One region of the Streptomyces sp. NPDC006551 genome, then DNA from elsewhere that is predicted to be linked to it. Evidence: riboswitches for the same ligand, from Rfam matches in the RefSeq annotation. Region 1 holds a riboswitch; each other region holds the start of a gene.

Region 1 (7,505 bases):
GTGACGCCACCTCTTCCAGGAGCGCCTTCACCGGCGCCCAGCCGGTGCCGGCGGCGACATAGGTCCGTGGGGCGCCGGGCTCGGTCCGTGCGGTCAGCGCACCGCCGGGGGCGCTGAGCCGCAGCGTCTCGCCCGCGCGCGTCCCGGTGACGAGCGCCGTGCTCATCAGGCCGCGCGGCACCTGGCTGATGTGCAGGTCCACCGTCCCGTCCGCGCGGGGCGCGTTGGCGAGCGAGTACGTCCGCCACACCCGGGGGACCCGCAGCGAGCTGACGCCGGCGTACTGCCCCGGCCGGTACGGGAACGGCTGCCGCGGCCGTAAGGTCAGCACGGCCAGGTCCACGCCCCGGCGCGCGTGCGCGACGACATCGGCGTCCCACCAGGGCGGCTCGCCCCGCCCCGCCGCCTCCTCGGCCCCGCGCATCATCAGGTCGGCGATCCGCCCGTACGCCTCGGTCCACGCCTTCTCGGCCTCGACGCTCCACGCGGCCCCGGCGGCGTGCGCGAACGCGGCGACCAGGCTGCTCCCGACGGCCGCGTAGAAAACGGGCGCGGCGAGGAACTTGCGGTGATCGCGCCCCAGATGCGTGAGATAACCGTCGAGTCCGGGGTCCTCCAGCCGGTTCACCACATGGGTGAGCGCGGCGAAGAGCCGGTCGCGCTGGGGCCGCAGGTCCTCGGGGAACAGCTCGCGGATGCCGGGGTTGTGCCAGAACAGGTGCGCGTAGAAGAAGGTGACGGCATGCTCCGCGCGTCTCTCGACGACGGCGAACGTGCTTCTGAGCAACTGAGCGTCCACGGGAGCATCTAATCCCGGATCTCCACGCCAGGGACGCGGACGGACACACCCGTGGTCGCCGACCGGGCGGGGAGGGCCGGCGGTTACTGTCGGGGCCATGCACGACCAGCCCTCCGCCCCCGGCTCCTCCGCCGCCCCCGCGCTCTTCACCTGGGAGTTCGCGACCGATCCGTACCCCGCCTACGCCTGGCTGCGCGAGCACGCGCCCGTGCACCGGGCGAAGCTGCCCAGCGGGGTCGAGGCGTGGCTGGTGACGCGGTACGCCGACGCGCGGCAGGCCCTCGCCGACCAGCGGCTGTCGAAGAACCCCGCGCATCACGACGAGCCGGCGCACGCCAAGGGGAAGACGGGGATCCCCGGGGAGCGCAAGGCCGAGCTGATGACGCATCTGCTCAACATCGATCCGCCCGATCACACCCGGCTGCGGCGGCTGGTGTCGAAGGCGTTCACGCCGCGCCGGGTGGCCGAGTTCGCGCCCCGGGTGCAGGAGCTGACCGATCGGCTCATCGACGGGTTCGCGGAGAAGGGGAGTGCCGACCTCATCCACGAGTTCGCCTTCCCGCTGCCCATCTACGCGATCTGCGACCTGCTCGGCGTCCCGCGCGAGGACCAGGACGACTTCCGTGACTGGGCCGGGATGATGATCCGGCACGGCGGAGGGCCGCGCGGCGGGGTCGCGCGGTCGGTCAAGAAGATGCGCGGGTACCTCGCGGAGCTGATCCACCGCAAGCGGCTCGATCCCGGTGACGACCTGATCTCGGGACTCATCAAGGCCTCCGACCACGGGGAGCACCTCACCGAGAACGAGGCCGCGGCGATGGCCTTCATCCTGCTCTTCGCCGGCTTCGAAACCACGGTCAATCTGGTAGGAAACGGTCTTTATGCCCTGCTTCGGAACCCCGATCAGCGGGAGCGGCTCCAGGTGTCGCTCGCGGCGGGGGAGCGGGAACTCCTGGAGACGGGGGTCGAGGAGCTGTTGCGCTACGACGGGCCGGTCGAGCTGGCCACCTGGCGGTACGCCATGGAGCCGCTGACCATCGGCGGGCAGGAGATCCCGGCGGGCGATCCGGTCCTCGTCGTGCTCGCCGCCGCCGACCGCGACCCGGCGCGGTTCGACCGGCCGGACACCCTCGACCTGTCCCGGCGCGACAACCAGCACCTCGGGTACGGGCACGGCATCCATTACTGCATCGGCGCTCCGCTCGCCCGGCTGGAGGGGCAGATCGCCCTCGCCACCCTTCTGACTCGGCTGCCGGACCTGCGACTTGCCGTGGATCCCGCCGATCTGCGGTGGCGAGGAGGGCTCATCATGCGCGGATTGCGCACGCTTCCGGTGGAGTTCGACCCCCTTGTCCGCTGACGCTCCGTCAAGACTGTGACTTTTACGTGATCTCCGCTGCATCGACTTGTGACTGACGTTCGAATGCCGCTACGTTCACCGTCAATCTCAGCCGTCACGCGAAAGGCATTCCGCATGCGCTCCGGGAACGGACGTCACCGCAGACCCCGCCAGGCCCCCGCCATCGTCGTCGCCGCAGGCGTGACCGGATCGGCCCTCGCGCTGCCCCTGCTCGGCGCGGGCTCCGCCTCCGCCGCCGACGCCGCCACCTGGGACCGGGTGGCCGAGTGCGAGTCGGGCGGCCTGTGGAGCGCCAACTTCGGCAACGGGCTCTACGGCGGGCTCCAGTTCACGCAGGAGACCTGGGAGCGGCACGGCGGCCTCGCGTACGCGTCCAGCGCCGACCTGGCCAGCCGTGCGCAGCAGATCGTGGTGGCCGAGAAGGCGCTCGCCGCCGGCGGCACGGAATGGGACACCTGCGCCCCGATCGCCGGCCTGACGAACGACGGCACCGCTCCCGAGGTCGACCCGGGTCCGCCCGTCGTGCCGACGGAGCCCACGGGTCCGGTCGAGGAGTCGAACCGGACCACGGGCCTTCCGATCGCCCCGACGACCCCCGAGGCGACCCCGACGGCCCCCGAGGTCGTTCCCACCACCCCGGCCGCCCCGACCACCCCCGAGACCGTCCCGACCGCGCCCACGACGCCGGACGCGTCGACGGGCACCGGCACGCCTTCCCCCACCGCCCCCGAGGCGTCCCTCTCGCCGTCCGCCCCGGCCGTCCCCGGCACCGGCAAGCACCGTGGCGACGCCGCCCCCGAAGAGGTGGGCAATACGGACAGCACTGGCGAAACCGGTCGGCACGCCTCGCCGTCCGATGGAGCTGACGGGTCGGCAGGCGATGTGACCGCCGGCGCGGGTTCGGAGAATACGGACACTCAGGGCACTGTGGACGAATACACCGTCAAGCCCGGAGACAACCTCACCGAGATTGCTCAGGAGAACGAGCTCCCCGGCGGATGGGCCGCCCTCTATGACGCCAACCGCCAGACGGTGGGCGGCGATCCGGATCTCATCCTCCCTGGTCAGAGCCTCGACCTGACGCCCGAAACCGCGCCCGCGCAGGGGTAGTTCGGGGCTATATGTCCGGTTCTGGGCAAGTGAGATATGGGTCTCTTTGCCGCCGTCGGCGTGTCACGTCCGCAAACTTTGCTCCCGTCACCTCTCACCTGCGCAAACGCTGTTCGGCCGAGGGCAAGTAAGGGCGATTTCTCCCTAATAGACGTCTTTGAACTTCGTGGGGGTCTGTGCCTACGGTCGTGACCGCTCGCCACCGCGGGCCCCGTCGACCGAAACGCCGAATCCTGCCGTCGGTTGATGGGAACAGTCGTCGCGCAAGCGCCGAAGGCAGGAGCGGGGGACCCAAGGTAAGCGCCGGTCCCGGCCGTCGAGACAGACGGACGGAAGGCCGGCTTGGGGTGGAGCCGCGTGCTGAGGCACGCGGCCGGACAACTCACTTGGTCCGAACCCGACAGCTCACCTCGCAGGCGTCGGTGAGGAGAAATCGCATGCTGCTTTCCGGCAAGGGCAAACACCGTCGTGCTTCCAAGGCCACCCGCGCCGTCGCGCTCGTCGGCGTCGCCGGCGTCGCCGTCGCCGCCCCGCTGATGACCGCCGGGTCCGCCTCGGCCGCCACCGCCTCCGAGTGGGACGCCGTCGCCCAGTGCGAGTCCGGCGGCAACTGGTCCATCAACACCGGCAACGGCTACTACGGCGGCCTGCAGTTCTCGGCCTCCACCTGGGCCGCCTACGGCGGTACCGCGTACGCCTCGACCGCCGACCAGGCCTCCAAGTCGCAGCAGATAGCGATCGCCGAGAAGGTCCTGGCCGGCCAGGGCAAGGGTGCCTGGCCGAGCTGCGGCGTGGGCCTCTCCAGCGCCTCGTACGACGGCGGCTCCGCCGAGCAGGCCGCCCCCGCGCAGCAGGAGCGCCAGGCCGAGCAGCCGACGACCCGCAGCGAGCAGCGCACCGCTCCGAAGGCCGCGTCCAAGAAGGCCGAGCCGAAGAAGACCGTCACCACCCCGACCGGCGAGAAGGTCGCGAAGGGTGACGGCGAGTACAAGGTCGTGGCCGGTGACACGCTGAGCAAGATCGCCGCCGCGCACGACGTCAAGGGCGGCTGGGCGAAGCTCTTCGAGCTCAACAAGGACATCGTCGACGACGCCGACCTGATCTACCCGGGCCAGCAGCTTCACCTGAAGTGAGTCCGGCGGCCCGCGTGAGCCCGGCGGCTCACACGGGCCCCTGGGGGCGTCGCGCCCCTACGACCCTCCCGCGGTGACCACCCCGGCCCGGCGCACCCTTCCCCCGTGCGCGCCGGACCGGGGTTCCGCGCGTTTCCGGACCCGAGAACGCCCCACGGGCTGGCCCACGCGCCGTTACCGTCCAGTAGTTCTGAGGTCGTTCGTCCCCAGATGCATGCCCTTGGGTCCTTTTTCGTCCCAGCGGGCGGGCGCCCGGCTGGCCGGAGCCCCGGAGCCGGTTAGGCTCTTGTCGCAAGGCCAAAGAGACCCTGCACCGCATGCGTCACATCTAGCTTCACATCCCAGAAGGAGATGCTCGTGCCGTCCATCGACGTCGTCGTAGCCCGGGAAATCCTGGACTCCCGAGGCAACCCCACGGTCGAGGTCGAGGTCGGCCTCGACGACGGCAGCACCGGCCGTGCTGCTGTTCCGTCCGGTGCGTCCACCGGTGCGTTCGAGGCCCTCGAGCTCCGCGACGGTGACCCGAACCGCTACCAGGGCAAGGGTGTCGAGAAGGCCGTCCTGGCCGTCATCGAGCAGATCGGCCCGGAGCTCGTCGGCTACGACGCCACCGAGCAGCGCCTGATCGACCAGGCGATGTTCGACCTGGACGCCACACCGGACAAGTCCTCGCTCGGCGCCAACGCCATCCTCGGCGTCTCCCTCGCCGTCGCGCACGCCGCCTCCGAGGCGTCCGACCTGCCGCTCTTCCGCTACCTCGGCGGCCCGAACGCGCACCTGCTGCCCGTTCCGATGATGAACATCCTGAACGGCGGCTCGCACGCCGACTCCAACGTGGACATCCAGGAGTTCATGATCGCCCCGATCGGCGCGGAGTCCTTCTCCGAGGCGCTGCGCTGGGGCACCGAGGTCTACCACACCCTCAAGTCCGTCCTGAAGACCAAGGGCCTGTCCACCGGCCTCGGCGACGAGGGCGGCTTCGCCCCGAACCTGGACTCCAACCGCGCCGCGCTCGACCTCATCCTCGAGGCCATCAAGCAGGCCGGCTACGTCCCGGGCAAGGACATCGCGCTGGCGCTCGACGTCGCCGCCTCCGAGTTCTACAAGGACGGCTCGTACGAGTTCGAGGGCAAGTCCCGCTCGGCCGCCGAGATGACCGAGTACTACGAGGAGCTCGTCGCCTCCTACCCGCTGGTCTCCATCGAGGACCCGCTGTTCGAGGACGACTGGGCCGGCTGGAAGGCCATCACCGAGAAGCTGGGCGCCAAGGTGCAGCTCGTCGGTGACGACCTGTTCGTCACCAACCCGGAGCGCCTGGCCCGCGGCATCGAGGAGGGCTCCGCCAACGCCCTGCTGGTCAAGGTCAACCAGATCGGTTCGCTGACCGAGACCCTGGACGCCGTCGAGCTGGCCCAGCGCAACGGCTTCAAGTGCATGATGTCCCACCGCTCCGGCGAGACCGAGGACGTCACCATCGCCGACCTCGCCGTCGCCACCAACTGCGGCCAGATCAAGACCGGCGCCCCGGCCCGCTCCGAGCGCGTCGCCAAGTACAACCAGCTGCTGCGCATCGAGGAGATCCTCGACGACGCGGCCGTGTACGCCGGCCGTAGCGCCTTCCCGCGCTTCAAGGGCTGATCCCGCAGAAAGCCCGGTTACCTACGTCCCCGCACCCGGTCCCGTACCGTGTGCGGGGACGTACGTACGTAAAGGGGAGGCACGCACATGGCCGGGGACCGGTTCTCGACCGCGACCAGGATCAGGCTCCTCGGCGAGCAGACAGCCGCCCGTGTCTACCGCTCCCAGACCCGCCGCCAGGCCCGCCGCTCCCGGCTCACCGGCCGCGCGGCCTTCCTCGCGCTCGTCGTCTGCTCGCTGGTGGTGGCGCTCGCCTACCCCATGCGTCAGTACGTCTCCCAGCAGGGCGAGATCGCCGAACAGGAGCGCCAGGCCGCCGAGGCCGCCGAACGGGTCGAGCAGCTGAGGGACGAGAAGGCCCGGCTCCAGGACCCGGCGTACGTCCGCCGCCTCGCCCGCGAGCATCTGCACTACGTCATGCCCGGCGAGACCGGCTTCACCGTGAACGACCCCGAGGCGGAGCGCGCCCGCCGCGCCGAGCAGTCCGAGGCGGGCACCCCCTGGTACTCCAGTCTCTGGAACGGCGTCGACCGCGCCGACGCGCCCCGCTGACGCGGCGGCGCGAGATGATGGTGTGACGGCACACCGCACGGCCGACCGCGCCGCGCACCGCACCACCCACCGAACCGCCCCTCGACGAGAAGACAGACGCACGCATGGAAACGCCCCCTCCGCAGACCGCCCGCACCGAGCCCACCGAGGCGGACGTCGCCGCCTTCGAGGAGCAGCTCGGCCGCCCGCCCCGGGGTCTGCGTGCCATCGCGCACCGCTGCCCGTGCGGCAACCCGGACGTCGTGGAGACCGCGCCGCGGCTCCCGGACGGCACCCCGTTCCCCACCACGTACTACCTGACCTGCCCGCGCGCCGCCTCCGCCATCGGCACCCTGGAGGCCAACGGCGTGATGAAGGAGATGCAGGCCCGGCTCGCCACCGACCCGGAGCTGGCCGCCGCCTACCGGGCCGCGCACGAGGACTACATCGCCCGCCGCGACGCCATCGAGGTCCTGGAGGGCTTCCCGAGCGCCGGCGGCATGCCGGACCGGGTGAAGTGCCTGCACGTCCTGGTCGGCCACTCGCTGGCCGCCGGTCCCGGGGTCAACCCGCTGGGCGACGAGGCGATCGCGATGCTGCCGGAGTGGTGGGCCAAGGGGCCCTGCGTCACGCCGTGCGCGGAGAAGTCGGAGAAGGGGGCGGCCGAATGACCCGGGTCGCGGGCATCGACTGCGGGACGAACTCCATCCGCCTCCTCGTCGCCGACGTCCACCCCGAGACGGGTGAGCTGATCGAGCTGGACCGGCGGATGACGATCGTCCGGCTCGGCCAGGGTGTCGACAAGACCGGCCGGCTCGCGCCCGAGGCCCTGGAGCGGACCTTCGCGGCCTGCCGCGCGTACGCGGCCGTCATCGAGGAACTCGGCGCCGAGAAGCTCCGCTTCGTGGCCACTTCCGCCTCGCGGGACGCCGAG
Region 2 (7,505 bases), on a different contig from region 1:
CCGGCTTCGGCGTCATGGGCCTGGGCCGGCACCACCCCGTCGTCCGCAAGGCCCTCCACGACGTCCTGGACGCCTCGCTCGCCGACCTCACCCGCTTCGACTGCCAGCCCCTGCCCGGGCTGCTCGCCGAGAAGCTGCTCACCCACAGCCCGCACCTGGACCGGGTCTTCTTCGGCAACAGCGGTACGGAGGCGGTGGAGACCGCGCTGAAGTTCGCCCGGTACGCCACCGGCCGGCCGAGGGTCCTCTACTGCTCCCACGCCTTCCACGGCCTGACCACGGGCTCCCTCTCGGTCAACGGGGAGGACTGCTTCCGGGACGGCTTCGCCCCCCTCCTGCCCGACACCGCGATCGAGCTCGGCGACCTCGACGCGCTGGAGCGGGAACTGCGCAGGGGCGATGTGGCCGCCTTCGTCGTCGAGCCCATCCAGGGCAAGGGGGTGCACGAGGCCCCGCCCGGCTTTCTGCGCGCCGCCCAGGAGCTGCTGCACGAGCACGGGGCCCTGCTGATCGCCGACGAGGTGCAGACGGGGCTCGGCAGGACCGGCGACTTCTACGCGTACCAGCACGAGGAGGGGGTCGAGCCGGACCTGCTCTGTGTCGCCAAGGCGCTCTCCGGCGGATATGTGCCCGTGGGCGCGACGCTCGGTAAGGACTGGATCTTCAAGAAGGTCTACTCCTCGATGGACCGGGTGCTCGTCCACTCCGCCAGCTTCGGCTCGAACGCGCAGGCCATGGCGGCCGGCCTCGCCGTGCTCTCGGTGATGGAGGCCGAGGGGACGGTGGCCAACGCCCGCCGGATGGGGGAGCTGCTGTCCTCGCGGCTGAGGGAACTCGTACCGCGCTACGAGCTGCTGCACGAGATCCGCGGGCGGGGGCTGATGATCGGGATCGAGTTCGGCCGCCCTTCGTCGCTCGGGCTGCGCAGCCGCTGGACGATGCTGCAGGCCGCCCGCAAGGGTCTCTTCGCCCAGATGGTCGTGGTGCCGCTGCTTCAGCGGCACCGGATCCTGACGCAGGTGTCGGGCGACCGTCTGGAGGTGATCAAGCTGATTCCGCCGCTGATCATCGACGAAGCGGACGTGGACCGGTTCGTGACCGCGTTCACGGCGGTGATGGACGATGCGCACGGCGGGGGCGGGCTGATGTGGGACTTCGGGAAGACGCTGGTCAAGCAGGCCGTCGCCCAGCGCTGAGGAATGTGCCAGTGAGGAACGCGGCCGGCACGGTTTGCCTCTGAGGCAAGTAATTTGCCCGGGAGGAAAGATCCTGGCGCAATGGAGGCATGGAGCACCTCGCCGGGGAGCCGTCCCCGGACCCCGCCGCACCGGATCACTCCGCGCCGGATCACTCCGCGCCCGACGCCCCGGACTCGGCCGCGACCGATCCCGACGCCCCCGGCCCCGCCGCACCGGACGCGCTTCCCGATGTGGCGCCGCGGCTGCGCGGGCTGCGCCGGCGGCGCGGGCTCACGCTGGAGGCCGCCGCCCGGCGGGCCGGGCTGTCACCGGCTCATCTCTCCCGCTTGGAGACGGGCCGCCGCCAGCCGTCGCTGCCGATGCTGCTCGCGCTCGCACGTGTCTACGGTACGACCGTCTCGGAACTCCTCGGCGAGGTGCCCCCCGAGCGCGACCCGATCATCCGCGCCGGCCGGGCCGAGCCCGTCGAGGCCGACGGATGGGTCTACCACCAGGCCGGCGGCCCCGGACGCGCCTTGCAGGCACTCCGCGTCCACGTGCCGTACGCCACCCGCGCCGACATCGTGCGGGTCCACCCCGGCGAGGAGTGGCTCCACGTCCTCGACGGCCGGGTGCGGCTCGCGCTCGGCGACGCCGTGCACGTCCTGGACCCGGGGGACAGCGCGCACTTCGACTCGCTCACCCCGCACCGCATCGGCGCCGCCACCCGAGGCGGCGCCGACCTGCTCTTCGTCCACACGCTGATGCAGAGCCCCGCCGCCGAGCTGTGTCTCGGCGAGGGGACCCCGCACCCGCGCTGAGCCCATCGGAAGGGGCCGACATGTCCGACAAATCCGCCGAGATCACCGGTGAGGAGCGCGGGGGCGGCAAGTTCCCCAAGGGGCTGGTCCTCCGCCTCTTCGCCTACCTGGTCGCCGGGCACCTCTTCGCGGGCTTCCTCTACCTGCTCTTCATGCTCGGCGGGCAGAACCAGTAGCCGCGCCGGCCGGCCGGGCTACGCCTCGGTGACGAGGCGCTCGCGCAGCCGCTCACGGGTCTCGGGGGCGAGCCCGAGACCCTGCGAGAGGTAGTTCTCGGCCGTGCCCCAGGTCCGCTCCATCGTCTCGAACGCGGCCCGGAGGTACTCCACGCGCGCGTCGAAGAGGGGACTGAGCAGCTCCATCACCTCGGGTGCCATGGCGTCCGCGGAGGTGGAGCTGCGGCGGATCTTGTAGCGGCGGTGGGGGTCGTTCGACTTGATGTAGTCCGCCTCGATCGCCTCGCGCTCGACGCCCACCGCGAGCAGCGAGATCGCTATGGACAGACCCGCGCGGTCCTTGCCCGCCGCGCAGTGCATCAGGGCGGGGACGCTGTCCTCGGCCATCGCGTGCAGGACGCGGCTGTGCTCCGCCGTACGCTCGACGATCATCTTCCGGTACGAATCGGACATGCGGTCGGCCGCCTTGCCGTCGCCGAGCGCCTCGCGCAGCTGCTCCAGGTTGCCCGCGCTGACCAGCTTCCAGAACTCCTTGCCGTCGGCCGGGTCGTTGAGCGGTATGTTCACATTTCGTACACCCGGCAGCTCGATGTCCGCGCCCTCCACCTTCCGGTCCGCCGCGTTGCGGAAGTCGAAGACGGTGTGCAGCCCGAGAGTGGACAGGAAGGCCGCGTCCTCCTCCGTGGCGTGCGCGAGATGGCCGCTGCGGAAGAGCCGCCCGAACCTCACCGACCCGCCGTCCACGGTCGGCAGTCCGCCCACGTCCCGGAAGTTGCGGACCCCGCTCAGCTCGGGTTCGGTCGACGGGACCTGCGGCAGCTGCTGCGTCACGAGTGCTCCTGAGTGTTGGCGGACTTCGACGATACGAGATCGGTTCCTGGGGCAATCATTCCGGGTGGCGGCCCGCTCGCACACCCCTGGGGCGGTAATGAGCGTTCTGTCCGAATTGGGGCGTTAGGGATAACGCGCCCTGGTAGCGGGGGAGATGGGTTCCGGGGCGTGAGCAGCGTCATAACCGTGACGGACCGTGCCTGATCGTCTTCCGCAATAGCCCTGCGAGAAAAGGAAATCGAGGCTCCGTCATCGCGGAGGGTGACCAGAATTCCGGTTGAATTTCACGGCGGGGAATGCGAGATGAATGCGACGGCTTGTTCGCGCCGACCCCGCTCGTCTACGGTCACCGTCAATCCGGTCGGACCGCCGAATCCTGCCACCGTCCGGAATCCGCACCCACCCACGTATGGCAGGAGCGGGGGACCCAGGTAGTACGCCGATCCGGCTCATGCCGGACCGGCTCGGGGTGAAGCCGCGTGAAAACGCGGCCGGACATCTCCAGTCCGAACCCGACAGCTCACCTCGTAGGCGACGGAGAGGAATTCGCCATGCCCGCGAAGGGTAAGCACCGCCGTCCCAAGGTCAACCCGATCACGCGCGGATTCGTCGCCGCCGGTACGGGTGGCGCCGTCGTCGCCCTGCCGCTCCTCGGCGCGACCGGAGCCCACGCCGCCGAGAAGACCGCTCCCGCCGTGACGCCCGAGCAGGCCGTCGCCGCTGTCGCCGCCGCCCCGGCGAAGGCCCCGGCCGCCGCGCCCGCCGCCGCCAAGGCCAAGCCGAAGACGTACTCCGTCGTCGCCGGCGACTATCTGTCCAAGATCGCCGCCGAGCACCACCTGGCCGGCGGCTGGAAGAAGCTGTACCAGGACAACCGCCAGGTCGTCGGCGAGAACCCCTCGCTGATCTTCCCCGGCATGAAGCTCACCCTCGGCGCCAAGTCCACGGCCAAGGCGCCCGCGCCCAAGGCCGCCGCCCCGAAGGCGGCTCCGAAGGCGGCTCCCAAGGCGGCTCCCAAGGCCGCTCCGAAGGTCGAGAAGTCCACCTCCGACGCGGCGGAGTCGCGCAGCTCCCGCAGCAGCGAGCGCGCCGCCGTGGAGTCCACGCCGGCGTCGCAGTCCTCCTCCGGCTGGGTCTCCCCGGTGGGCGGCGGTGTCTCCACGCCGTACCGTGCCTCCGGCTCGATGTGGTCCTCCGGCTACCACACCGGTGTCGACTTCATCGCCTCCTCCGGCACCTCCGTCAAGGCCGTCGGCGCGGGCACCGTGTACTCCGCCGGCTGGAGCGGTTCGTACGGCAACGAGGTCGTCATCCAGCACGCCGACGGCACCTACTCGCAGTACGCGCACCTCTCCTCCCTCTCCGTCTCCGCCGGCCAGTCCGTCAACGGCGGCGACCAGATCGGCCTGTCCGGCTCGACCGGCAACTCCAGCGGTCCGCACCTGCACTTCGAGATGCGCACCGGCCCGAGCTACGGCTCGGACATCGACCCGCTCGCCTACCTGCGCCAGAAGGGCGTCAGCGTCTGACGCACCGTCGTCCGGCGCGTCCTCGTCCGACGCGTCCTCGGTACGCTCCCGGGCCCGGCACCTTCGTGCCGGGCCCTCGGCGTATTCCGGCTTGGTGCAATCTTGACCGGTGGCATATGTCACTCACCGTCAACCCCTCCTTACGGTCGCGTAAGTCACATCCGTAAGGGAAAGATGTGCTCCCGTGGCAGACGATTCGAGATCAAGAGACATGAACGTATTCGGGTCGTACGCGGCGATCGGTGACAGCTTCACCGAGGGCGTCGGAGATCCCGGACCCGACGGGACGTATGTGGGATGGGCAGACCGTTTCGCGGTTCTGCTCGCCGACCGGCTGCCGGAGCACGACGCGTTCCGTTACGCCAATCTGGCCGTACGCGGCCGCCTCCTCGACCAGATCGTGGAGGAGCAGGTACCCAGGGCTAAGGAACTCGCCCCCGACCTGGTGACCTTCTGCGCGGGCGGCAACGACATCATCCGTCCCGGCAGCGACCCGGACGACGTCGCCGAGCGCTTCGAACGCGCCGTCGCCGACCTCACCTCCGCCGTCGGCACGGTCATGGTCACGACCGGCTTCGACACCCGGGACGTGCCCGTGCTGCGCCATCTGCGCGGCAAGATCGCCACCTACACGGCCCATGTCCGGGCCATCGCCGACCGGTACGGCTGCCCGGTCCTGGACCTCTGGTCGCTCAAGTCCGTCCAGGACAGGCGCGCTTGGGACGGCGACCGGCTGCATCTGTCGCCCGAGGGGCACACCCGGGTCGCGCTGCGCGCCGCCCAGGTCCTCGGCATCCCGGTGCCGGCCGACCCGGACCAGCCGTGGCCGCCGCTGCCCCCGCGCGGGACGCTGGAGGTGCGCCGCGACGACATCCTGTGGGCCAGGGAGTATCTGGTGCCCTGGATCGGTCGCCGGCTGCGGGGCGAGAGCTCGGGCGACCACGTGGCGGCCAAGCGCCCGGACCTCCTGCCCCTGTAGCCGTAGGTGCCACGGCGGCCGGGATCCGCTCCAGGACACGCCCGCGAACACGTCGTACCACGACAGCGTCTCCAGATGGAGGTAGCGGATGTGGCAGTCGCACACGGCGAGCGGGCAGGCGCGCGGGGCGCAGGGCGGCGCGGCAGAGCCCCCGCCCCACCCGCCATGGACCGGAGGCGCCGGTCGTTCGCGCGGGCCTGAGCGGGTGACGGGGCAGGAGTGGCGCCCCGGGACGGGCGCTGGGGGGTGCTGGGATGTGGGCGCGCGCCGGAGTCTCCGGCAGCCGTTCACGAAGGGATCGCCCGTGACGACCAGTCATCGCTCCACCGTCAGCGACCGCTTCCCCGCCCACGTCTCCGGCAGGCTCCCGGCCGGCCGCCGGCTGCGCCGCGCCTTCACCACGGGCACGGTGCTCGGCGGCCTCCTGCTCGCCGGCGCGGGACCCGCGCTCGCCGTGGGGGCCGACGGGGCGGCACCCCCGGCCACCGTCCGCACCGCGAAGGCCACCACCCTCACCGTGACCGGGGCCGGACGGGCCGCCGCCGCGCCCGACCTGGTCGTCCTCTCGGTGGGCGTCGAGGTCACCCGTAAGACCGCCAAGGAGGCGATGAGCGCCCAACGATCCGCCGCCGAGGCGTTGCTCGCCGCGCTGCGCGAGCAGGCCGTCGCCGCCGGTGACATCAGGACCGACAGTCTGTCCCTCTCCACGGTCTACGGCCAGAGCGACGGCGGCGAGACCGAGGTGACCGGTTATCAGGCCGGCCAGTCCTTCTCCGTGAAGGTCCGGGACATCGACCGCGCGGGCCGGGTCATCGGGGCCGTGACCGACGCGACCGGGGACGCGGGCCGGGTCAACGGCGTCGCGTTCGACGTCGCCGACCGGAGCGCGTTGCGCGCCCAGGCCCGCGAGGCCGCGCACCGGGACGCGTACGAGAAGGCTTCCCAGCACGCACGGCTCAGCGGGCTTCGGCTCGGCCGGCTCGTCTCGCTGACCGAGGACGACGCCACCCGTCCCGGCGCCGTGCCCGGCGTCCCCGCCGACGCGCAGCAGGTTCCCCTGGCCCCCGGTGAGATCGAGGAACAGGTCACGGTCACGGCGGTCTACGAGCTGCGCTGACCGTCCGGGTCGGGGCCGGGCAGACCCAACTCCCGGACCAGCGCCGCATCGGCCCACTCCAGCATCGAGGCGCGCGAAAGGGATCCGGCGTACGAGGTCATCTGCACGGCCAGCCCGTCCAGGAAGGCGGTCAGCCGCCAGGCCGCGGCCGCCGGGTCCTGGCAGGGGAACTCACCGGCCGCCGCGCCTTCGGCGATCACGTCGGCCAGCGCCGCCTTCCACTGCTGATCGAGGGCGCCCGCGACCTCGCGCAGGGCCGGTTCGCGCAGACTGGCCGACCAGCCCTCGATCCACAGCCGCCAGCCCTTGGCCTGCCCGGTGGGGGCGTACCAGCGGACCGCCGACCGCAACCTGCGCAGAGCCGTCGTGCGCCGCCCGAGCAGCGCCCGCAGATGGGCGAGATCGCTCTCGGCGGCGTAGGCGAAGGCCGCCGCGACGAGCTTCTCCTTGGTCGAGAAGTGGTAGAGCACCAGGGCGTTGCTGACCCCGAGCGCGGAGGCGACATCGGCGATCCGTACGGCCGCCACCCCCCGGGCCTCGATCTGCGCGACGGCGGCCCGCAGCAACTCCTCACGCCGCTCCGCCACGTTCAAGCGCACTCTCGCCACGCCGCTCAGCCTACACAGCACATGACGCGGGCATGATCATTTCAACGGTGGTGCCACTCAGTACCAGCCGTGGCGCTCGCCGATCTCCGCCAACCGCTCCTCCGCCAGCGCGTGCGCGGCGGCGCGCGGAGTGGTCCCGTCCGCCTCCGCGCGGTCCAGCATCCGGCCCACCAGGGCCCGCATCGCACTCCGGGTACGGCCGAACGCCTCCTCCGCGTCGGCACCGATGTCACCGAACAGCGTCCACCACCACCAGGCGTTCGTCC
Region 3 (7,505 bases), on a different contig from region 1:
CCGGCAGATCGAGTCGGTACGGACCACTCTCCACAAGACCGAGAAGGGAGAAGAGCTCATGGCTGAGGAAGTGTTCGACGGGTTCGACCACACGCGGTACGAGGCGGAGGTCACCGAGCGCTGGGGCCGGGAGGCGTACGAGAAGGGCGACCGCTGGTGGCGCTCGCTCGGCGCCGAGGAGAAGCGGGCGTTCATGGACCGCCAGGCCGGCATCGCCCGTGATTTCGGGCAGGCGGCGCGGGACGGTCTGGCCGCCGACAGCGACGAGGTCCAGGCGATCACGCGGCGCCACGTCGAGTGGCTGTCGACCACCACGACACCGTCGAAGGAGTATGTGATCGGCCTCGGCCGGCTCTACGTCGACGACCCGCGCTTCACCGCCAATTACGACAAGCACGGCGAGGGCACGGCGATCCTCGTCCGGGACGCGATGAAGGTCTACGCCGAGCGCAACCTGTAACGGAAGCTCCTGGAGTAAACGGTGGCCAAAACCGCGCCCGTCCTTTTGCCCAGGCGCAAGCACGCGCCGTAGTGTCGCGCGCACCATGTGTGATCGAGATGCGACGGATGTACGAGCAGCAGCAGGACGGCGGGCGCCCGCCGTCCTGCTGCTGCTCGCCCTCGTCGCACTGATCGCCGGCGTCTGTCATGGGACGCACGGGCACATGCTGCCCCTCGCCGACCGGACCGGCACCGTCGTCTCCGCCCCCGCCCCCGCCCTGCCGCACGGCTGCGAGGGGAACGGTGAGGCGTGGTCCTTCGACGTCCATCTGCCGGCGCAGACCGCCGCCTCGCAGCTCGCGGCGCCGGACGCCGGAGGAGCCGTACGCCTCTCGTACGACGAGGTCTTCCCCGCCGATCCGCACGCGCGCTGTGTCCGGGGCAGGGCGGGGCCCGGCCCCGAGCCGGGAAGGCTGCTGCTCGCCCTCGGAGTGGACCGGAACTGAGCCGGGTCTCGCCCTCGCGTGACCAGGTTTCCTCCGCGTACCACGTCAAGGACGTACCCCATCATGAGCAAACTGCTGCCCGGCGACGGCCTGCCCGGCGCCTCCCTGTCCCGCACCGCCCCTTCCCGCACCGCCCCTTCCGGCACGGCCCTGTCCGACAACGCCCCTTCTCGCACCGCCCTGTCCGGCAGGACGATGTCCGGCGTCGCACCGTCCGTCGCCGATCAGACCGTCGGCAACACCCCCGTGCTGTGGATGGACGACGGCTACTGGGCCAAGCTCGAAGGCTTCAACTTCGGCGGCATCAAGGACCGCGCCGCCCTCCACATGGTCGAGCAGGCCCGCCGCCGGGGCGAGTTGCGGCCCGGCGCGCCGATCGTCGAGTCCACCTCCGGCACCCTCGGTCTCGGCCTCGCCCTCGCGGGCGTGCTGCACGGCCACCCGGTCCATGTCGTCACCGACCCCGGCCTCGAACCGATCGTCGAGCGGATGCTCGTCGCGCACGGCGCCCAAGTCCATGTCGTCTCCGAGCCGAGTGCGCACGGCGGCTGGCAGCAGGCCCGGATGGACCGCGTCGCCGAGCTCCTGACCACTCTCGACGGAGCCTGGTGGCCCGACCAGTACGGCAATCCCGACAACCCGGAGGCGTACGCCGGGCTCGCCGCCGAGCTCTCCCAGCAGCTCGACCGGATCGACGTCCTCGTCTGCGCGGTGGGTACGGGCGGGCACTCGGCCGGCATCTCCCGCGCGCTGCGCGCCACCAGCAGCCCCGCCCTCGAACTGGTCGGCGTGGACTCCGTCCACTCCACCGTCTTCGGCCTTCCGGCGGGCGAGCGGCTGATGCGTGGGCTCGGGTCCTCCATCCACCCGGGCAACGTCGACCACGAAGCCTTCGACGAGGTCCACTGGGTGGGCCCCGCGGACGCGGTCCGGGCGGCCCGCCGGCTCGCGGCCCGTCAGTTCGCCACGGGTGGCTGGAGCGTGGGCGCCGTGGCGCTCGTGGCGGGGTGGCTGGCCCGGACGCGGCCGCGCGGCACCCGGATCGCGGCCGTCTTCCCGGACGGGCCGCAGCGGTACTTCGACTCGGTGTTCAGCGACGAGTTCTGCGCCGCCCACGGACTGCTCGACGCCCCGGTACGGGAGGAGCCGGCGCCGTACGAGAGCGACGCGCCCGTCACCGGCTGGACCCGCCGGGTGCTGGAGCGGCCGACGCACTCGGGGCGGGTCCGATGAGTACGACACCCACCACGGCCACCGCCGCCGCCAAGGGCGGGATCTGGAAGCAGAGCCGCACCTTCGAGCCCGCCGTGCGGCTGCTCTTCCTCAACCAGCTCACCATCAACCTCGGCTTCTACATGCTGATGCCGTACCTCGCCGCGCATCTCGCGGACGGGCTCGGCATGGCGGCCTGGTCGGTCGGTCTCGTCCTCGGCGTCCGCAACCTCTCCCAGCAGGGCATGTTCCTGATCGGCGGCGCTCTCGCCGACCGGTTGGGTTTCAAGCCGCTGATCGTCGCGGGCTGCGCGCTGCGGACGGCCGGCTTCGGGGCGCTCGCCTTCGCCCAGTCGCTGCCCGTGCTGATCGCCGCCTCCGTGGCGACGGGCCTGGCGGGAGCGTTGTTCAACCCGGCCGTACGGGCGTATCTGGCGGCGGAGGCGGGGGAGCGGCGCGTCGAGGCGTTCGCCCTGTTCAACACGTACTACCAGGCGGGGATCCTGCTCGGGCCGCTGGTGGGGGTGGCGCTGACGGGCGTCTCCTTCCGGCTGACGTGCGTGGTGGCGGCGGTGCTGTTCGCCGCGCTGACGGTGGTCCAGCTGCGCCATCTGCCGGTACGCGTACGGGAGGAGGCGGCCGAACCGGCCGGGGAGGGCGGCCAGTTCCGTACGGTGCTCGCGAACCGGACCTTCTGGCTCTTCTCGCTCGCGATGACCGGCTCGTACGTCCTGTCCTTCCAGGTCTACCTCGCGCTGCCGCTGGCCGCGGACAGCACGGTGGTGACCACCGCGCTGTTCGTCGTCTCGGCGCTCGTCGCCCTGGCGGGCCAGCTGCGGATCACGGCCTGGTGCAAGCGCCGGCTGACGCGCGAGCGGTGCCTCATCCTCGGTCTGGGGCTGATGGGCGCGGCCTTCCTGCTGCCGGTGGCGGCACGCGGGGTGGCGGGCCTGCTGCTGTGCGCGGCGGTCCTGGCGCTCGCGAACGCGGTCCTCTACCCGTACGAGATGGACACGGTCGTCGCCCTTTCGGGCGGGCGGTGGGTGGCGACGCACTACGGCCTCTACAACACCGTCTGCGGGGTCGGCATCACCCTCGGAAACCTGGGGACCGGCGCGCTGCTCGACCTGACGGGCCGGTCGGTCACGCCGTGGCTGGTCCTCTGCGGGGTGGGTCTCGTCTGCGCGGCGGCGGTGGGGGTGCTGGCCCGGGGCGGGCGGCTCGCGGGGACGCTCTGACCTCCGGTCCACCCGCGCCCCCGGGGGCGCGTGCCCGGGCCTCGGGGCCACGTGTCTTGGGTCCCGTGTGCCTCCGTGGCGCGTGTCCCGGGTCTCGGGCGCGGCCCGTGCCCCTGTGTCCGTGCCGGTACCCCGGTCGGCGGAGCGGGGGTCGCCGCGCGGCGCGGCTACCGCCACGCTGGGAAGGGCGCGGTACCGTCCGTCGCCGTGTACGGACCGGGCAGGAGAGCACAGGTGGGGCAGCAAGCGGCGGGGAACGGGTCCTCCCCCGGGCCGCGCCCGCGCGGTGAGCGTGCGCGGCGGTTCATCCGCGCCCTGCCCCCGCTGATCATCGCCGGAGGGGTCGTCTTCGACCTGTCCACCCCGCCCGCCTACACCGCCGCCCCGATGTTCTCGGCCGCACCGCTCATCGCGGCCCCGTTCTTCTCGATGCTGACGACCCTGCTCACCGGGATCGCCGCCGTCGTCGCCAGCGTCGGACTGCACATCTACAACGACACCCTCACCGACGTCCCGGCACTCACCGAGACCCTCACCGTCATCACGGTCTCCGCCCTCGCCCTGCTGATCAACCGGGTCGTGCGGCGCAGCGGCGAGCGGCTGGCGTCGGCCCGGGTGATCGCGGAGACGGCGCAGAAGGCGGTGTTGCCGACGCCCGCCGAGCGGATCGGCGGGCTGCAGATCGCCGCCCGTTACGAGGCCGCGCAGGCGGACGCGTTCATCGGCGGCGATCTGTTCGCGGTCCAGGACACGCCCTACGGGGTACGGCTCGTGGTCGGCGACGTACGGGGCAAGGGGCTCGACGCGGTCGAGGCCGTCGCCGTCGTCATCGGCGCCTTTCGCGAGGCGGCCGAGCAGGAGTCGACGCTGGAGGGCGTGGCGCAGCGTCTGGAGCGGGCGCTGGCCCGTGAGGGCACCCGAAAGACCGGTCTGGACGCCGCCGAGGGGTTCACCACCGCCGTACTGGCCGAGATCCCGCGCGGCAGCGGTCTCGTACGGGTGGTGAACCGCGGGCACCCGGAGCCGCTGCTGCTGTACGCGGACGGGGAGCTGTCCCTGCTGGCGCCGAGCGAGCCGGCGCTGCCGCTCGGTCTGGGCGAGCTGGCCGCGTGGCCGGACCGGGCCGACGAGGCGCCGTACCCGCCGGGCGCCACGCTGCTCCTCTACACGGACGGTCTCTCCGAGGCGCGCGACGCCGCGGGAGCCTTCTACGATCCCGCCGAGCGGCTCGCCGGGCGGATCTTCCCGGGGCCGGAGGCGCTCCTGGACGCGCTCGTCGACGATGTGCGCCGGTACACCGGGGGCGGGACGACGGACGACATGGCGCTGCTGGCGGTGAGCCGCCCGACGCAGGGGCAGCCGGAGCGGCGGCGGACGATGCCCGTGGTGCCGTGACCATCCGTAGTCGACGGGTACCACTCCGATAACAATTGACACACCGTCAGAATCACGTTGTTCGCCGGGTGTTTGCTGAAGGGGGGTCAAGTCGGGCCATTCTGCCGCAATCTCGCGAATGATCAACCGGAACGGCTTGGAAACGGGACCCCGTGTCTATTAACGTTCGATAACGCAGCGCGGTCGTCCCAGCCGTCGCAAGAGACGGCACCGTGCGCACGCGCCGAATCCTGAAAAGGAACCGGGGAACCACCAATTGGGGTGAATCGGGCACCTTCGCACTCGTGCGACAACGCCCGTAGGAGACCTTCCTGCTCCGAACCCGTCAGCTAACCCGGTAGGCGAGAAGGAAGGAAAGGAGCACGCCTCCGTGGCGTCCAACACCCCTGCCCCCGAAGCTCCCTTCGACGCGTTCGGTGCCTCGGGTGCCCCCGGGGCGGACCCCGGCACAGGCGCGTGGGAGGAGTGGAATCCCACCGAGGACTCCCTTCGCCAGCAGGCGCGCTCCGGCGCCGGCGGCCGTCATCGCGTCGTCAAGCAGCGCTCCAACTTCGCCCGCTCCTCCACCGTCCTGGGCGTCGGTGTCATCGCCGCCGTCGGCGCGGGCGGCCTGGCCACCGCGCAGGAGAAGCCGGCCGTCTCGATATCGCTTCCCGACCTCGGCCTCCCGGACGCCTCGGAGCTGCCCGGCGTCGGCGAACTGATCTCCGACGGGAACGGCGGGACCGACGGGAACGGTGGCGGGGACGGCTCGGGCTCCGGTACGAACAACCCCCTGCCGCTCACCGCCTCCCTCACCCTGGAGGCCGAGGGCACCGGCGACACGGACGCCTCGGCCGGATCGGCCACCGCGACCACCGCCGACGCCGGCGAGGCGCTGCGCGCCCGCATCCTCCAGCAGGCCGAGCAGCAGCAGGCGTCCGCCGACGCCGCCGAGAAGGCCGCGGTGGAGAAGGCGGCGGCCGAGAAGGCCGCCGAGGAGGCCGCCGCCAAGGCGACCGCCGCGGAGAAGGCGGCCGCCGAGGCGAAGAAGAAGGCCGAGGAGGAGGCCGCGGCCAAGGCTGAGGCGGAGCGCCTGGCCAAGCTCGCCGCCAGTTACGCCCTGCCCACCTCCTCGTACACCATCACCTCCACGTTCGGTGAGTCCGGCTCGATGTGGTCCTCCGGCTACCACACCGGCCTCGACCTCGCGGCCCCCACGGGCACCCCGGTCAAGGCCGTCCACGGCGGCACCATCAAGTCCGCGGGCTGGTCGGGCTCGTACGGCTACCGGATCGTCCTGGAGCTGGAGGACGGTACGGAGGTCTGGTACTGCCACCTGTCGTCCATGACGGTCGGGGCGGGTCAGTCCGTGGGCACCGGCGAGACCATCGGCCGCGTGGGCGCGACCGGCAACGTCACCGGCCCCCACCTCCACCTGGAGGTCCACACCCCGGGCGGCTCCGGCGTGGACCCGTCGGCCTGGCTGCGCGGCAAGGGCCTGAACCTCTGACCCATCGCGGAAAGGGCGCGAGCGGGCGGCGCGAACCGAGGGGACGACGGGCGGCGCGAACCGAGGGAACAGCGGGCGGCGCGAACCGAGGGGAGGCCGCAGCGGCGAGGCGTGCCGGAATAGCCCGCGTGGCGGGGGTGGTTGTGGAGCCTATGACTTCTCTTCGCCGACTGGGCTCCTCGGACCTGCACGTCTTCCCGCTCGCGCTCGGAGGCAACGTCTTCGGCTGGACCGCCGACGAGACGCGGTCCTTCGCCGTCCTCGACGCCTACACCGCCGCGGGCGGCAACTTCGTCGACACCGCCGACTCCTACTCGGCCTGGGCCGAAGGCAACGAGGGGGGCGAGTCCGAGACCATCATCGGCAAGTGGCTCGCCGCGCGCGGCAACCGCGCCGACGTCGTGATCGCCACCAAGGTCGGGGCCCACCCCCGGTACAAGGGCCTCTCCGCCGCCACCGTCAAGGCCGCCGCCGAGGAGTCGCTCCGCCGCCTCGGCACCGACTACATCGACCTCTACTACACCCACTTCGACGACGAGTCCGTCCCCGTCGAGGAGATCGTCACCGCACTCGACCAGCTGGTGAAGGACGGCAAGGTGCGGGCCGTCGCCGCCTCCAACATCTCCCCTGAGCGGCTGCGCGCCTCCCTCGACTTCGCCGAGGCCGAGGGGCTCGCCCGCTACGTCGCCCTCCAGCCGCACTACAACCTCGTCTCGCGCGAGACGTACGAGGGTGAGCTCCTGGAGACCGCCGAGCGCGCCGGTCTCGCGTCCGTGCCGTACTTCGCCCTGGCCTCCGGCTTCCTGACCGGCAAGTACCGCCCCGGAACGACCGTCGACAGCGCCCGCGCCCAAAGGGCCGGCGCGCACCTGGACACCGAGCGGGGCAGGGCGGTGCTCTCCGCGCTCGACACGGTCGCGGACGCCCACGGCGCCGAGCCCGCCACCGTCGCGCTCGCCTGGCTGGCCTCCCGGCCGACCGTCGCGGCACCGATCGCCTCGGCCCGTACGGTCGAGCAGCTCCCGGCCCTGGTCGCGGTCGCCGACCTCACGCTCACCGAAGCCGAGCTGACCTTGCTCACCGAGGCCTCCGCGGTCTGAGCCTGTTGACCGAGGCCTCCGCGGTCTGAACCCGCTGGTCGAGGGCTCCGCGCTCTGAGCCGGTTCCGACGTGGGTCGGGGCCCGGTCAGCTCCGGTACGGGTTGTAGCCGCCGTAGTCGA
Region 4 (7,505 bases), on a different contig from region 1:
GGCCTGCCGCACCAGTTCGCGCTGTCGTTCCCGTCCCTGCGGCCCGCTCTCGGCGTAGCCGGCGGAGAGGACGACCAGGCCCCGCACGCCGTGCTCGCCGCAGTCGGCGACCGCCTCCGGCACCCGCTCGGCGGGGACGGTCAGGACCGCCAGGTCCACCGGCTCGCCGATGTCCGCGACGGAGCGGAAGGCCGGCACCCCGTCGAGCGAGACCGTCCCCTCGCCGAGGGCCCGGTTCACCGCGTACGTACGTCCGGTGTACCCCCCCTCCAGGAGGTTGCGCAGCACGGTCCGGCCGACGCCCCCCGGGGTGCGCCCGGCTCCGACGACGGCGACCGAGCGGGGGGCGAGCAGGCGCTGCACGGAGCGGGCTTCGGCGCGCTGTTCCCGCGCGCGCTGGACGGCGAGCGAGCGGTCGGTGGGCTCGAGGTCGAGATGGAGCCGTACCGAACCGTCCTCGAAGCTGCGCTTCTGGGTGTACCCGGCGTCCGTGAAGACCTTGATCATCTTGGTGTTCGCGGGCAGCACCTCCGCCGCGAAGCGCCTGATGTCCCGCTCCCTCGCCACCGCGGCGATGTGTTCGAGGAGCGCGGAGGCGACGCCCCTGCCCTGGTGTGCGTCCTGGACCAGGAACGCGACCTCCGCCTCGTCGGCCGGGGCGCTCGCGGGGAGCCCCTGGGCGTTGATGCGGTCGTAGCGCACGGTGGCGATGAACTCCCCGCCGACGGTCGCCGCGAGCCCCACCCGGTCCACGAAGTCGTGATGGGTGAAGCGGTGGACGTCCTTGGCGGAGAGGCGCGGGTACGGCGCGAAGAAGCGGTAGTACTTCGACTCGTCCGAGACCTGTTCGTAGAAACTGACCAGCCGGTCGGCGTCGTCGACGGTGATGGGCCTGATGCGCGCGGTCCCGCCGTCACGGAGGACGACGTCCGCTTCCCAGTGGTCGGGGTATGCGTGTTCAGGCTGTTCCTGTTCCGACGCGCTCTGCATGGGCCAAGCCTACGGCCGGGGTACGACACCGGCACCGGTCGCGCACGGCATGCGTGCCGTGCGGGGTATGGGCAAGGTAGGAAGGCCGAAGGGCCGTCGTGTCCGGGCCGGAGGTCGGTACGAGCATGTCGCGACCCGTGTGAGAGACTGGTCTAGACAACCCGCTAAGACTTGAAGGGCAACACCATGGCTGAGCGCCGCGTCAACGTCGGCTGGGCCGAGGGCCTGCACGCCCGCCCCGCCTCCATCTTCGTCCGTGCCGCCACGGCCTCCGGCGTCCCCGTGACGATCGCCAAGGCCGACGGCAACCCGGTGAACGCCGCGTCGATGCTCGCGGTGCTCGGTCTGGGCGCGCAGGGCGGCGAGGAGATCGTGCTCGCTTCGGACGCCGAGGGCGCCGAGGCCGCTCTGGACCGTCTCGCCAAGCTGGTTGCCGAGGGCCTCGAGGAGCTTCCCGAGACCGTCTGACGACACTTCACGAAGGGGCCGCGCCCGCCGTCGATCACGGCGGGCGCGGCTCCTTCGTTTTCCGTGTGGTCACTCCGGACCGGAATAAAGGGAAGCACAATTCCGGGCGACGCCATTCCCGTCGGCCTTATTTCGGGCAGCACGAATACAGCCGGAGAATTCCATCTCTTTGTATACGGCCCCGTCGTTAATTCCGGACGCTCGCGGTGTTTACGACATGTTGCGAAGCCCTCACACGCCCTCGCCCGGAGCTCTTCAGCCGGTGCAGGACCAGCGACCGCTCGGCGTGCAGGGCGGTGAGCGCACGGGCCCGCTCGGCGTCGCCGCGCGCCACGGCGTCGACGATCGCCCCGTGCTCGGCCCATGCCTCCACGGGCCGGCCGGCCGGCTCGACCACGTACATCCAGGCGATCTTGTGCCGGAGCTGGGTGAGCAGCGCCGTGAGCGCCGGGCTGCCGGACGCCTGCGCCAGAGTCTCGTGGAACCAGCCGCCGAGCGAGCGCAGATCGTCGCCCTGGCCGCGCCTGGCCCGCTCCTGGCCGAGCCTGACCAGGCCGCGCAGCACCTTGAGATGGGCTTCGGTGCGGCGCTGGGCGGCGCGGGCGGCACCCAGCGGCTCCAGCAGCGACCGCACGTCCAGCAGGTCGGCCGCCTCCTGCTCGGTGGGCTCGGCGACATGGGCCCCCGCGTGCCGGCGGGTGATCACGAACCCCTCCGATTCCAGGGTTCGCAGCGCCTCGCGGACCGGGACGCGGGAGACTCCATAGCGGCGGGCGAGCTGCTCCTCGGTCAGCCGGCTGCCGCGCTCGAAGACCCCGGAGACGATGTCGTCCCGGATCGCCGTGCATACCGAGTGCGCGGGGATGCGCATGTTCGACCTCCGCCTCAATCCGCGCGAAACCCATCCTATTGACGTCCGTCCGCCGGTTCCTCGCCGACTCTTCGATGACGGACGACTGTCCGGTGACTCTATTGCAGCGGGGCGGCAATTCCGATGGCTACCGGGAATCCATGGATATCTTTTGGCCGAGAAAAGCCCCGGCTCAGTACGAGCCGGGGCTTTTCTGACGCGGAGGGGCGCGGTCGGGTCAGACGTTCACGCCACGGGCGCGCAGGTACGCGACCGGGTTGATGTCGGAGCCGTACTCGGCGCTGGTGCGGGCCTCGAAGTGCAGGTGCGGGCCGGTGGAGTTGCCGGTCGAACCGGAGATGCCGATCCGCTCGCCCGGGGTGACGGTCTGGCCGACCGAGACACTGATGGCCGAGAGGTGCCCGTACTGGGTGTACGTGCCGTCGCTCATCCGGATGACGACGTTGTTGCCGTACGCGCCGCCCCAGCCGGCCTCCACGACGGTGCCCGAGCCCACCGAGACGACCTTGCTGCCGTAGGCGGCGTGGAAGTCGACGCCGGAGTGGCTGCCGGAGGACCAGAGGGAGCCGCCGGTCTTGTAGCCGGTGGTGACGTACGAACCGGCGATGGGGAGCTGGAAGGAGTTCAGGCGCTTGCGCTCGGCCTCACGGGCGGCGCGCTCCTTGGCCTCGCGGATCTCCTTGGCGCGGGCCTCGGCCTTGCGCTTCGCCTCGGCCTTGGCACGGGCCTCGGCCTTCGCCTTGGCGAGGGCCTCGACGGCCTCCCGCTCCTGGACGGCGGCCTGGACGTCGATCTGGTCCGCCAGGGACTCGGAGACGACGGCCTGGTTCAGGCCGGTGTCCTCGAGCGAGCGGGTGTCCGTGTCGGCGGCGAGCGCCGGGGAGGCGAGGGTTCCGATGACGCCGGTGGTGGCGAGGGCGGCGACGCCGGCGATGCCCGCGCTGCGGCGCGCCATACGGCTCGGACCACGATGCTTCCCGGTGGCACGGGTGAACGCCATGAAGTGGCTGATCCTTTCCTTCCTTCTCGCCTACCGGGTTAGCTGACGGGTTCGGAGCAGGAAGGTCTCCTACGGGCCCCTCCGCGCTCAGGCGAAGGCGTCCGATTCACCCCAGGGACTTCGTGTGGGTCCCCGGCTCCCCAGGCTCGCGCCTGACGGGGACTCGGCGATGACTGTCCGGTGCCGCGGTCGCGGCGGGTGCAACTGACGAACAGCCGGACCGACGCTAAGCGGACTGTCTTTCAATCAGCAAACAGACACGTCCTTTTGTAAGACATGCCACAGGGCAGACGGGCACCCTCTCCCGCAATACGGACAAAGACCCAACAAAGGCGAGGACCCCGACGTAGGGTGACGTCGGGGTCCTCGAAGTGGCGCTGGAGCTCCTCGATCAGCCGGTGACGACGGTCACTTCGCCGATGCCGAGCGCGCGCACGGGCTCCTCGATCTGCGCCGCGTCACCCACGAGCACGGTGACCAGACGGTCCACCGGGAAGGCGTTGACGACGGCCGCCGTCGCCTCCACCGTGCCGGTCTCGGCCAGACGCGCGTACAACTGCGCCTGGAAATCATCCGGAAGGTGCTGCTCGACCTGGTCGGCGAGCGTCCCGGCGACAGAGGCGGCCGTCTCGTACTTCAGCGGCGCCACGCCCACGAGGTTCTGCACCGCGACGTCGCGCTCCGCGTCCGTCAGCCCCTCGGCGGCGAGCGTGCGCAACACCTTCCACAGGTCGTCAAGCGCCGGGCCGGTGTTGGGGGTGTCGACGGAACCGCTGATGGCGAGCATCGCGGCGCCGTTGCCCTCGCCGTCGGAGCGGAGCACCTGGCCGAAGGCCCGCACGCCGTAGGTGTAGCCCTTCTCCTCGCGCAGGACACGGTCCAGGCGGGAGGTGAGGGTGCCACCGAGGCAGTACGTGCCGAGGACCTGGGCCGGCCAGACCCGGTCGTGCCGGTCGGCGCCGACGCGGCCGATCAGCAACTGGGTCTGGACCGCGCCGGGACGGTCCACGATGACCACGCGGCCGGTGTCGTCGGCCGTGATCGGCGGCATGCGACGCGGCTCGGTCGTGTCGCCCGTCCAGGCGCCGAGGGTCTCGGCGAGGACCTTGTCCAGGTCGACGTCGGTCAGATCGCCGACGACCACGGCGGTGGCCGTGGCGGGCCGCACGTGCGCCTCGCAGAAGGCGCGGACGGCCGCGGCGTCGATCGCGGCGACCGTCTCCTCGGTGCCCTGGCGCGGCCGGGACATGCGCGAGCCGGCCGGGAAGAGCTCCTTGGAGAGCTGCTTGGCCGCCCTGCGGGCGGGGTTCGCCGTCTCGTGCGGGATCTCGTCGAGCCGGTTGCGTACCAGCCGCTCGATCTCGGTGTCGACGAAGGCCGGGGCGATCAGGGCCTCGGAGAGCAGACCGAGCGCCTTGGGCAGCCGGGAGACCGGAACCTCCAGGGAGATCCGTACGCCCGGGTGGTCGGCGTGCGCGTCGAGCGTGGCGCCGCAGCGCTCCAGCTCCGCGGCGAACTCCTCCGCCGAGTGCTTGTCCGTCCCCTCGGAGAAGGCCCGGGCCATGATCGTCGCGACTCCGTCGAGACCCTCCGGCTCGGCGTCCAGGGGCGCGTCGAGGAAGATCTCGACGGCCACCACCTGCTGGCCGGGGCGGTGACAGCGCAGCACCGTCAGGCCGTTGTCCAGCGCGCCGCGCTCGGGGGCCGGGAATGCCCAGGGGCGGGCGGTGCCCGGCTTCGGCTGCGGGTGGAACTCCATGCTCGTCAAAGACGCGGCAGCGTCGCTCACTGGTCCGCTCCCTCTTCCTCGTCGCTCTCGCTCTGCTCGGCGGTGACCGGTTCGTAGACGAGCACCGCGCGGTTGTCGGGACGCAGCCTGGCCGCGGCGACCTCGCGCACCTCGTCGGCGGTGACGTCCAGGACCCGGTTAACGGCCGTCAGGGCGAGCTGCGGGTCGCCGAACAGCACCGCGTACCGGCACAGTTCGTCGGCGCGGCCGGCGACCGTGCCGAGCCGGTCCAGCCACTCGCGCTCCAACTGGGCCTGGGCGCGCTCCATCTCCTCGGGCGTCGGACCCTCGGCGGCGAAGCGGGCCAGCTCCTCGTCGACGGCGGACTCGATCTCTGGGACCTCGACGCCGCCCGACGTCTTCACGTCCAGCCAGCCCAGCGAGGGCGCGCCGGCCAGGCGCAGCAGGCCGAAGCCGGCCGCGACGGCCGTGCGGTCACGGCGGACCAGACGGTTGTGGAGCCGGGAGGACTCTCCGCCGCCGAGGACGGTCAGGGCCAGGTCGGCGGCGTCGCACTCGCGCGTGCCGTCGTGCGGGAGGCGGTAGGCGGCCATCAGCGCGCGGGCCGGGACCTCCTCCTCGACGACCTCGCGCAGCTGCTCGCCGATGGTGTCGGGCAGGGTGCCGTCGCGCGGGGGCCGCTTGCCGTCGTGGGACGGGATGGAGCCGAAGTACTTCTCGATCCAGGCGAGCGTCTGCTCCGGGTCGATGTCGCCGACGACCGACAGCACCGCGTTGTTCGGCGCGTAGTACGTACGGAAGAAGCTCCGCGCGTCCTCCAGGGTGGCCGCGTCCAGGTCGGCCATGGAGCCGATCGGCGTGTGGTGGTACGGGTGGCCCTCCGGGTACGCGAGGGCGGTCAGCTTCTCGAAGGCCGTGCCGTAGGGCACGTTGTCGTACCGCTGGCGGCGCTCGTTCTTGACGACGTCGCGCTGGTTCTCCATGGACTCGTCGTCCAGAGCGGCCAGCAGCGAGCCCATCCGGTCCGCCTCCAGCCAGAGCGCGAGCTCCAGCTGGTGCGTCGGCATCGTCTCGAAGTAGTTGGTGCGCTCGAAGCTCGTCGTGCCGTTGAGCGAGCCGCCCGCGCCCTGGACCAGCTCGAAGTGACCGTTTCCGTGGACCTGCTTCGAGCCCTGGAACATCAGGTGCTCGAAGAGGTGGGCGAGACCGGTGCGGCCCGCCACCTCGTGGCGCGAGCCGACGTCGTACCAGAGGCAGACCGCGGCGACCGGGGTCAGGTGGTCCTCGGAGAGCACCACGCGCAGGCCGTTGGCCAGCCGGTGCTCGGTCGCTGTCAGGCCGCCGGAGCCGGCCTCGGCCGTGGCCGTGTGACCCATGGGCATGTACGTCCCTTCGATCGCGATATGGAAAAGTCCTGCCACTGTATGCAAGCGCACCGACACCTGGCGAAGTTCCCGCAGGTTCGCCGCTTCCCTCTTCCGGGTCGCGACGGGTCGCGTACGGCCGACGACGGGCCCGCCGGGAGGGCCGAGCCCGGGTCGCGGTCGGCGTTGTCGGTGGGACGGTCCACAATGGTCCGCGTCAGATCAACCTTGTTGGTGAAGGAGCCGCAGCCGCGATGGCCCGCCGCAGCACGAAGACACCGCCGCCGGACGACGCGTTCGAGGAGCGAATCCTCGACATCGACGTCGTCGACGAGATGCAGGGCTCCTTCCTCGAGTACGCGTACTCGGTGATCTACTCCCGCGCGCTGCCGGACGCCCGCGACGGCATGAAGCCGGTGCAGCGCCGCATCGTCTACCAGATGAACGAGATGGGGCTGCGTCCCGACCGCGGCTATGTGAAGTGCGCCCGTGTCGTCGGCGAGGTCATGGGCAAGCTGCACCCGCACGGCGACGCGTCGATCTACGACGCGATGGTGCGGATGGCGCAGCCGTTCTCGATGCGGGTCCCGCTCGTCGACGGCCACGGCAACTTCGGCTCCCTCGGCAACGACGACCCGCCGGCCGCCATGCGGTACACCGAGTCCCGGATGGCCTCGGCCGCGCTGCTGATGACCGAGTCCATCGACGAGGACACGGTCGACTTCTCGCCGAACTACGACGGCCAGGAGCGGGAGCCGGTCGCGCTGCCGGCGGCGTACCCCAATCTGCTGGTCAACGGAGCCTCCGGCATCGCGGTCGGCATGGCGACCAACATGCCGCCGCACAACCTGGGCGAGGTGATCGCGGCCGCCCGGCACCTCATCCGGCACCCGAACGCCGACCTCGACGCGCTGATGCGGTTCGTGCCCGGCCCCGACCTGCCGACCGGCGGCCGGATCGTCGGCCTGTCCGGCATCAAGGACGCGTACGAGAACGGCCGCGGCACGTTCAAGATCCGCGCCACGGCGACGGTGGAGAACGTGACGGCCCGCCGCAAGGGCA

What was found. A riboswitch is a leader RNA that binds a small molecule or an ion and turns the genes downstream of it on or off. The one in region 1 is predicted to bind cyclic di-AMP.
Positions count from the first base shown of each region.
Region 2: another riboswitch for cyclic di-AMP. It lies ahead of ABZY12_RS07060 (LysM peptidoglycan-binding domain-containing M23 family metallopeptidase); the one in region 1 lies ahead of ABZY12_RS11800 (transglycosylase family protein).
Region 3: another riboswitch for cyclic di-AMP. It lies ahead of ABZY12_RS06190 (M23 family metallopeptidase); the one in region 1 lies ahead of ABZY12_RS11800 (transglycosylase family protein).
Region 4: another riboswitch for cyclic di-AMP. It lies ahead of ABZY12_RS21895 (M23 family metallopeptidase); the one in region 1 lies ahead of ABZY12_RS11800 (transglycosylase family protein).

Region 1 is NZ_JBEXOT010000008.1:159,459-166,963, forward strand. It holds gene ABZY12_RS11785 (globin domain-containing protein) at 1-799, opposite strand, end outside; gene ABZY12_RS11790 (cytochrome P450) at 897-2,159, shown strand; gene ABZY12_RS11795 (transglycosylase family protein) at 2,274-3,269, shown strand; cyclic di-AMP (ydaO/yuaA leader) riboswitch at 3,528-3,703, shown strand; gene ABZY12_RS11800 (transglycosylase family protein) at 3,707-4,402, shown strand; gene eno (phosphopyruvate hydratase) at 4,754-6,040, shown strand; gene ABZY12_RS11810 (septum formation initiator family protein) at 6,128-6,592, shown strand; gene ABZY12_RS11815 (DUF501 domain-containing protein) at 6,697-7,242, shown strand; gene ABZY12_RS11820 (Ppx/GppA phosphatase family protein) at 7,239-7,505, shown strand, end outside.
Region 2 is NZ_JBEXOT010000004.1:184,805-192,309, forward strand. It holds gene ABZY12_RS07040 (aspartate aminotransferase family protein) at 1-1,196, shown strand, start outside; gene ABZY12_RS07045 (helix-turn-helix domain-containing protein) at 1,286-1,999, shown strand; gene ABZY12_RS07050 (DUF6126 family protein) at 2,020-2,175, shown strand; gene ABZY12_RS07055 (tyrosine-protein phosphatase) at 2,194-3,006, opposite strand; cyclic di-AMP (ydaO/yuaA leader) riboswitch at 3,364-3,553, shown strand; gene ABZY12_RS07060 (LysM peptidoglycan-binding domain-containing M23 family metallopeptidase) at 3,558-4,535, shown strand; gene ABZY12_RS07065 (SGNH/GDSL hydrolase family protein) at 4,747-5,514, shown strand; partial or broken gene ABZY12_RS07070 (radical SAM protein) at 5,531-5,640, opposite strand; gene ABZY12_RS07075 (SIMPL domain-containing protein) at 5,819-6,631, shown strand; gene ABZY12_RS07080 (TetR family transcriptional regulator C-terminal domain-containing protein) at 6,616-7,239, opposite strand; gene ABZY12_RS07085 (Glu/Leu/Phe/Val dehydrogenase dimerization domain-containing protein) at 7,297-7,505, opposite strand, start outside.
Region 3 is NZ_JBEXOT010000003.1:366,748-374,252, forward strand. It holds gene ABZY12_RS06165 (MerR family transcriptional regulator) at 1-460, shown strand, start outside; gene ABZY12_RS06170 (hypothetical protein) at 546-947, shown strand; gene ABZY12_RS06175 (PLP-dependent cysteine synthase family protein) at 1,143-2,180, shown strand; gene ABZY12_RS06180 (MFS transporter) at 2,177-3,397, shown strand; gene ABZY12_RS06185 (PP2C family protein-serine/threonine phosphatase) at 3,704-4,792, shown strand; cyclic di-AMP (ydaO/yuaA leader) riboswitch at 5,004-5,151, shown strand; gene ABZY12_RS06190 (M23 family metallopeptidase) at 5,163-6,284, shown strand; gene ABZY12_RS06195 (aldo/keto reductase) at 6,437-7,384, shown strand; gene ABZY12_RS06200 (PrsW family intramembrane metalloprotease) at 7,471-7,505, opposite strand, start outside.
Region 4 is NZ_JBEXOT010000025.1:66,598-74,102, reverse strand. It holds gene ABZY12_RS21910 (GNAT family N-acetyltransferase) at 1-990, opposite strand, end outside; gene ABZY12_RS21905 (HPr family phosphocarrier protein) at 1,177-1,458, shown strand; gene ABZY12_RS21900 (GntR family transcriptional regulator) at 1,646-2,329, opposite strand; gene ABZY12_RS21895 (M23 family metallopeptidase) at 2,547-3,329, opposite strand; cyclic di-AMP (ydaO/yuaA leader) riboswitch at 3,342-3,508, opposite strand; gene ABZY12_RS21890 (pitrilysin family protein) at 3,721-5,118, opposite strand; gene ABZY12_RS21885 (pitrilysin family protein) at 5,115-6,461, opposite strand; gene ABZY12_RS21880 (DNA topoisomerase IV subunit A) at 6,698-7,505, shown strand, end outside.